2 regions of the Shewanella sp. Pdp11 genome follow, and region 2 is predicted to be linked to the other one. Evidence: predicted binding sites of a transcription regulator. Region 2 holds the regulator's gene; the other holds the start of a gene.
What was found. The regulator LexA, encoded in region 2, represses DNA repair genes until DNA is damaged. The targets are predictions, from matches to a motif close to TACTGTATNNNNATACAGTA.

Region 1 (4,238 bases), 1.6 Mb from region 2:
AAGTGGTTGGGGTTGGTTGTTAGTGGGCTTTGGTTTATTTCGCTTTTTCGACATCATCAAACCTTGGCCTATTCGATGGCTCGATGCCAAAGTTCATGGTGGCTTTGGCATTATGATTGACGATGTGTTAGCGGGCGTGTTTTCGTTTATTTGCCTGCAAGGGCTAGTCTGGTGTGTTAGCTAACATTTTCGCTAGTCTGACATGATAGCTAATTTAACTTGTTAGTTAACATGGGCAACAACTAACCCTTACTCTTGATTTTGCATTTTTCTGATTGAAGCTTGATTGAAGGAATTCGCTGCTTATCCCTTTTCTGTTTGATTCTACTATTGCAGCAGTTCCCTTGCGTTCGCTAGGGTATTGCTGGTGATAGTATCGCCACCTAACAGCCTTGCCAGCTCTTGAATACGTTGCTCACGATCGAGCGATTTCATTGTGGTCTCAGTACTGCCCGCCTTATTAAATTTATCGACGAACATGTGTTGATGACCATTGCCCGCAACTTGCGGCAAGTGAGTCACGCACAGTACTTGGGTCGATTCCCCTAAGCTACGTAACATGCGGCCCACCACTGCGGCGGTGGGGCCGGAAATCCCAACATCCACCTCATCGAAAATTAATGTCGGCGTGGCAACTTTCTTCGCGGTAATCACTTGGATACCTAAGCCTATCCGTGAAAGTTCACCGCCAGATGCGACTTTCGAAATCGGTTGCAAGGGTTGGCCAGGGTTAGTGGTGACCATAAATTCGATATTGTCACTGCCATTGGCTGACATTTGCTCTGGGTTGAAATTGACTTCGATAGTAAATTTACCCTTTGGCATATTCAGTTCGTGGATTGACTGAGTCACGAGTTTGTCGAGTTCTTTGGCATATCGAGCGCGGCTTTGACTGAGCTTTTGTGCGTTGCTAAGGTAAGCGGCTCTGCTGGCATCGACCTGCAATTGAATTTCTTCGAGCTTGCTTTCGTCACTGTCTAAGGTGCTCAGTTCTGCCTTTAATGCTAAATGATGTTCGGCCAGTTTATTTGGACTGACATGGTGCTTACGCGCCAGTTGCATGGCTTTTGATAGCCGTTCTTCTAAATAGGCAAAATGAGCTGGATCGAGTTCAAGCTTACTCAAATAGTGCTGTAATTCGCCTGCGCTTTCTTGCACTTGAATTAATGCATCATTGAGCATAGTGTTGATATTGCTTAATGCAGGATCGTAGCTTTGCAGGTCTTCGGCGAGGGAAACCACTCGGTTGAGCAGTGACTCTATGTTGTTTTCTTCGCCCTCAGTGAGTATATCTAGACTCGCTTGACAGGTATCAATCAACTCAGTGCCATTGGCCAGACGTTTGTGCTCTTGCTCAATTTCATCGAACTCATCGACTTTAAGATCAAACTCATCGAGTTCTTCTACTTGATATTGCACTAATTGCTTACGGGCAATACGTTCATGTTGGGAGGCTTCGAGTTGCTTTAGATCGGCCTCAATTTGTTTGCAGCGTTGAAAACTGGCGGCAACCGTATCGATAAGCAATCTGTGGTTGGCATAACTGTCGAGCAATGTGAGTTGGTGTTCACTCTTCAACATTGCATGGTGCGCATGTTGGCCGTGAATACCGATGAGTAACTGACCCAGTAATTTGAGTTGCGTCAGCGGTACTGGATTACCATTGATGTATGCGCGTGAACGGCCATCGCTACCAATAGTTCGACGTAGGATACACTCATCATCGAGTTCAAGATCGTTATCTTCTAACCAACGTTTTGCCAGTGGAATATCGTCCAAGGAAAAGCGGGCGCTGACCTCGGTTTTATTGGCTCCGGGGCGAACACTGCTGGCATCGGCGCGATTGCCTAGGCACAGGCCTAACGCATCGATGGCGATCGATTTACCTGCACCGGTTTCACCTGTGATGCTGGTCATACCGGGGCGAAAATCCAGTTCTAAAAAACGGACGATAGCGAAGTTATTAATGCTGAGTTGGCAAAGCATAGTGAATTCCTGTCGAAAAACTTACCAAACCACTGTATTGATAAACAGTATATACTGATTTTATATACAGTAAAGTGGCTTGGGTAAATAATCGGCATTATTGGCAGTAAATATTTTTAATTAACTGATTATGCGTGGGTTCTTACTAAGCTTTCTAAGATAGGCAAACTAAAGAAAGTAACTAAGGTGCCAAATAGAATGCCCTGAGCGCTGGTTGAAGCCTGAGTGTTATAACGCTGGGCGAGTAAGTACACGCTAGCGGCTGTGGGCAGTGCGCTCAAGATCACGCCCATGATCAGGTAGTCACCACTGACTCCAAAACGGTTAAGCATAAAGTAGACGAGTGCCGGTTGGATAGCCAGCTTGAAGAGATTGATAAGGCTCAGTTCGATAAAATTCTTGGGGCTAAATACGCTGCTATCTTTCTGGTAGCGCATCGCTTTGGCGAGTACCATGCCGATAGCAAATAGGGCGCAGGGGCTTGAGGTATTGCCAATTTGCTGGATCATTAGCGCCAGCCCAGAAGGTAGTTTTATCTCTAGCGCCGAAATGCTGACACCAATTAAGCTACCAATAACGATAGGGTTTTTACCGACCGCCATCGCCATTATGACTAAGGCGTGGTGTTGTCTTTGGGTGTTTGTGGCCAGTTCCATCGAGACTAAGGCGACGGCAAACATCAGCACGGATAATAAGCTGGCAATCGCAGCGGCGACTAAGGCGCTTTGCTGCTGCGGAAAGAGGATGATGAGTAGTGGAATACCAATAAATGCGGTATTACCAAAGGTGGCATTGAGGGCTCGAATAGCGGCAACCGCATGCTGTTTAGGGTTAGCAAGCAGCGAGAGCCCAAGGCAGACAAGATAAGTGATCACCATAGCCGTGCTGTAGCCCGCAATAAATCCCCATTGCAAAATTTCATCAATCGGCTGCTGGGCGAGGGCGATAAGCATGATCGCAGGGAATGCAATATAGTACACATATTGGTTTAGCACTTGGTCCGTATCAACGGGCAAGAGTTTTAATTTTTGCACTAGTGTGCCGAGCAACATGATCCCGAAGACGGCAAACAGAGGGGTTAAAATGGTCATTTCCCTCACTCATCCTTACGATTAAATTTGAATAAACTCAGCCATTACCGTCATTTCTACTATCGCTATGATTTTAGGTGGGCGCTTGCCTTTTTTATGCCACGTTAGAACCAGAACTAGCGCCAGCGCAGTAAAACTCGCCACAAAATAACATATCATTTCAGTCTAAGGCTATTGCGCTATGGTCGTATAAGTGGATTAATTGATGTTTAAAACACAATGACTTAGCGTACGCTGTGATTGTTGATGACTTTATATAGTGCCTAACTTGGGCTGCTAGAACAGAATTAGGACATGCAATGAGTGATGATTTAGGCGCTGAACTACAACTTGTCTATCTTTTTGTGCATTTAGTCAATGCGGGCAGTTTTTCGCAGGCGGCGAAGGAGCTTGATATGCCCATTGCCACAGTGAGTCGCAAGTTAGCGAAGTTGGAAGAAAAGCTCGATAAACAGCTCTTTATGCGCAGCACCCGCAAGTTGCGACTGACAGAGGAAGGGCTGGCACTCTTCCAACGCTACCAGAGTGTGGTTGCTCAATTTGATGAACTGAGTGGTGCGGGCAGCGATAAACCCGAGGGTACCCTGCGCATCGCCGCGCCGATTTCGATTATTTCCATCGTGTTTATTCAAGCTTTAAATGAATTTGGCCGCCTGTATCCCGATATCCGTTTGCACATTTCCCAGAGCAATGAGTTAGTGGATTTGATCGACAAGGGCATAGATGTGGCGATTGTCGGCGGGGCTCAGCCTGATTCTTCTTGGGTGTCGAGTACCTTAGGCGAGCTGGATTATTGCCTGTTTGCCACGCCAGAATATTTGGCTCAGGCACCTAAACTTGAGCATCCCGATGATCTCGAAGCCCATCAACTGATAAAAGTCTGGCCGCTGTTTAATTGGCATTTAAAGCATCCGAGCGGTGAGTCTTTCTATTTTAATGGCCCAACTAAGCTGACCCTCACGGATTTGCACGGTGCGATTCAGGCGACCTTAGGCCATGGCGGGATCTTGTATGGTCCCGAACTATTTGTAAAACAGCAGATTAAAGAAGGGAAACTTAAAGTATTATTGCCAGAATGGATTGGCGAGCAGAGGCGGATTTCGATTTTATATCATCAACGCAGCCAGCAGCCGCTAAAGGTCAGAGTCTTTATTGAGTTTA
Region 2 (4,238 bases):
TAACCTTGGCCGAAATTACCCAGTTTGCGGATCGCGCCAAACACTTGCCACACAGATTCTTTTTTCTTTTTCTTACCGCTTAATTCTTTATGGTAAGTCGCTACCTCCATCACATGGTCGTAGCCTAAATATACAGGCACTAGCGTGACTGGACGCTCGATACCGCGCAGCACGCTGTTCATCGTCATAGCGATCATGCCAGTTTTGGGCGCCAATAGACGCCCCGTACGTGAGCGGCCGCCTTCGGAGAAATATTCCACCGAATAACCTTTAGCAAACAGTTGATCTAAATACTCACGGAATACTGCGGTATACAGCTTGTTGCCATTAAAACTACGGCGGATAAAGAAGGCACCACCGCGACGGAACATAGGTCCAGCAGGCCAGAAGTTGAGGTTAATACCAGCGGCAATGTGCGGCGGAACCATACCTTGATAGTACAAAATATACGATAACAGCAGGTAATCCATGTGACTGCGATGGCAAGGCACATAAACAATCTCGTGACCATCGTGGTGTAACTGGCGAACTTGCTCGGCACCTTTGATATTGATCCCGCTGTAAAGCTTGTTCCATAACCAAGTTAAGAAACGCTCGGCAATACGAACTAAACTATCTGAGTAATCGGCAGCGATTTCATCGAGATACTCAATGGCTGTCTCGCGCGCTTGGGTCTCTGAAATCTTCTTACTGACGGCTTCTTCTTGAATCGCTTTACGCAACGATTCAGATTTGAGCAACGAATGAAACAGTGCTTGGCGATTTGGCAGCACAGGCCCTGTCATCACCTTGCGTTGACGACGGAAATGCACCCGCGCGACCCGCGCTAACTTATGGGCGATACCCATGTCTGTGCCATGCTCGTCGGCCATATAACGCAGGGATACCGCATTCGAAAACTGCACGAAGTTATGTCGACCTAAGAACAGAATCATCAGACACTTACGCAGCCAAGTCGGGTTTTCCCGCTCAAACACAGCCGCCTTCATAGTGTCGTCTTCTTTCCCTGGTGTGCGGCCCCAATACAGGCTCACGGGCACCAGTTGAATATCCAATTCAGGGCGCTCCTTATGCACGGCTAACAAACGCATAAAGCATTCGAGGAAAGGCTCGTTACCGGCACGCTCGCCAAACAGCGGCTTACGCCCCTGGAGGCAGACAACCCGAGGCGCAATCACACCATTCGCCACTAAAGGCTCATAGGGGCTCGGTAGTCCTAACTTTGCCGTTATTTCACTCAGGGCAGCGATGTCACTCAGCGATTCCGTTTTCATCACATAAGCAAGGGGTCTGGAGGCATCCAGATTCAGATCGGCAAAGGGATCCTGAGGCACAACAATAGTGTGCACTAAGTGTTTTTGGATCCAGCGTAATGATTTCAACCAAAGAGAGTCGTGTTTAGGCATTATTCTTATGCAATTAAGTACGTTTACTAGCCCGATAGAATACCAGACTATGGGTAATATTCGCTAATTCTCTCCAACATAGCTAAAAAGTGGTTAATACTTGCGCTGCAAATAATACTGTATATACTAACAGTAACTGTATAGAAAAACAGGAAACACCATGAGACCTTTGACGCCACGCCAAGCTGAAATTTTAGAGCTAATTAAACGAAATATTGCCGATACTGGCATGCCACCCACACGGGCAGAAATCGCGACCCGTTTAGGTTTTAAGAGCGCCAATGCGGCTGAAGAGCATCTTAAAGCGTTGGCGAAAAAGGGCTGCATTGAGATCATGCCGGGCACTTCGCGGGGCATTCGCCTACCTGCGGAAGTCGAAGATTTAACTGAAACAGGTTTACCGCTCATCGGCCAAGTGGCCGCGGGTGAACCTATCCTCGCCCAAGAACATGTTGAACAGTACTACCAAGTCGACCCGAGCATGTTCCATCCCGCCGCCGATTTCTTACTGCGGGTTAAAGGCGACAGCATGAAGAATATCGGCATTCTCGAAGGAGATTTGCTGGCTGTTCATAAAGTACAACAAGCTAGAAATGGTCAAGTGGTTGTCGCTAGAGTCGACGACGATGTCACTGTTAAACGTTTCGAAAAAAAAGGCAATGTGGTCTATCTACACGCCGAAAATGAAGACTATTCCCCGATAAAAGTGGATTTAGGCTATCAAAGTTTAACAATTGAAGGACTCGCCGTCGGTGTGATCCGTAATGGAGATTGGCTATGAACAAACTACTTGGCAATGCACCCCGCCATCCGGGCTTGTGGCTCGATGAAGTCCGTGATGCCGACTATGACTGGCACCACGCACCTATCGCCTGCATGCCAACTAAGACTCAAGGCCGCCAAGAGTTAATCCATTTGAGTGCGCAACTCGCCCAGTTAAGCCAACAGGGTCGTTGGTTAGTACTCATCAACCCACCGAGCATTGGCTACAAACAAATGCTCGCCAATGCAGGCGTGCGTATGGACAGAGTCTTGCTGGTGCACGCTAAAGATGAAGTCGAAACCCTGTGGGCGATGGAAAAAGCCTTAACAAGTGGTACGTCCAGTGCAGTTATTACTTGGACCCAATCACTGGATGCACGCGATAATCGTCGCCTGCAAATCGTGGCTAAAAGTGCCCGCGCCATGGGCATAGTGCTTGAAGACGTAAACAGTCACTTACATGGCGACGTACGCATTGAGCAAGGCAATCTCTTCGGCCAACAATCTTTTTTTAGCGCTGTACATTAAATATTCATTTATTTTTTTACCTTGAAAGCCGCCTCGCCTATGAATGTGAGGCTTTTTTTTGGCAATTTTTCAGACAATTAGATAAATAAGTGATCTTGATCAATATTTAAACAGCAAGTATGGTTGATTTAGTCGGCGATGATATATCGCCGCCCGTGGCAAATAACTCGAGCCGTAATCGAGTTCAAAATGCCACTAAAAATAGAGAAAAGATTTATTTCAGTCGTATGTGCCAGCGTGGCTAATACCAGCAGTAACAATACTTAATTAAAAGTAACAGCCGCCAACGCACGTTGAAGTCAAAAACGCTTTTTTGGAAACTGAAGAGTTTGCATAGAGTTGAGACTTACTGTGTTGCTCTTCTTTGTAGTTGCTATTCGCAATTGGCAGAGGAGAAGTCTTGTGAAGCAATTGTTGTATTGTTTACTCGTGGTGTTATTCGCACCACCGTTGGCCGCCGCGGACATGCGGTTCAACATGACCCCTGGCGTAACCGAGATCAGTGGCAAGGTTTATCACTTGCACATGACCATCTTGTATATCTGCTGCGCCATTGGCCTTGTGGTCTTTGGCGTGATGATTTACGCCATGATCAATCACAGAAAATCCAAAGGCGCTGTCGCGTCGCACTTTCACGAAAGCACTAAAGTTGAAATCGCTTGGACGATTCTGCCATTTATCATTTTGATCTTAATGGCGATTCCAGCGACAAAAACCTTAATTGCGATGGAAGATCCCAGCAATGCCGATCTCACCGTTAAAGTCACAGGTTCCCAATGGAAATGGCACTACAGCTATTTCGATCAAGACATTGATTTTTACAGCATACTCGCAACCCCAAGAACACAAATCGACGGTACCGAAACCAAGGGTGAACACTACCTTTTGGAGGTCGATAAGCCGCTCGTGCTGCCGATAAACCGCAAAATTCGCTTCCTGATGACCTCAGAAGATGTGATCCATTCATGGTGGGTTCCCGCTTTTGCGGTGAAGAAAGATGCCAACCCAGGATTTATCAATGAGGCCTGGACTCGCATAGACAAACCCGGCATTTACCGTGGTCAGTGCGCCGAGCTTTGCGGTAAAGACCATGGTTTTATGCCCATTGTAGTGCAAGCCCTACCCGAAGCCGAGTTTGAAGCTTGGGTAGCGGAGCAAAAACAAGCTGCAGGCGCGGCGGCAGAAGCTGCTCAAGCTGCATTGTCACAGACCCTTAGCAAAGAGGAGCTAATGATCCAAGGTGAGCAAGTTTACCTCGGTCACTGCGCAGCCTGCCACCAGCCTAATGGCGAGGGGTTACAAGGCGTATTCCCACACCTCAAAGGCAGTCCGATAGCAACGGGACCGCTCAGCGGCCACCTTGAAATCGTGATTAACGGTAAAGCGGGTACCGCCATGCAAGCCTTTGGTAAGCAATTGACGGCACAAGAAATGGCCGCCGTTATTACCTATGAGCGTAATGCATGGGGCAATAATACTGGCGATGCTGTGCAGGCCAAAGATGTTAACGAGCATATGAACGGCAGCGCTGGCACACCAGCA

Region 1: the regulator LexA is predicted to act here: its motif matches at 2,017-2,036, upstream of recN (DNA repair protein RecN).

Annotation. Positions count from the first base shown of each region.
Region 1 is NZ_CP015194.1:4,197,488-4,201,725, reverse strand. It holds gene AYJ58_RS18485 (phosphatidylglycerophosphatase A family protein) at 1-184, shown strand, start outside; gene recN (DNA repair protein RecN) at 328-1,986, opposite strand; gene AYJ58_RS18475 (AEC family transporter) at 2,115-3,077, opposite strand; gene lldR (LysR family transcriptional regulator LldR) at 3,377-4,238, shown strand, end outside.
Region 2 is NZ_CP015194.1:790,384-794,621, reverse strand. It holds gene plsB (glycerol-3-phosphate 1-O-acyltransferase PlsB) at 1-1,406, opposite strand, end outside; gene lexA (transcriptional repressor LexA) at 1,567-2,187, shown strand; gene AYJ58_RS03635 (cell division inhibitor SulA) at 2,184-2,696, shown strand; gene coxB (cytochrome c oxidase subunit II) at 3,099-4,238, shown strand, end outside.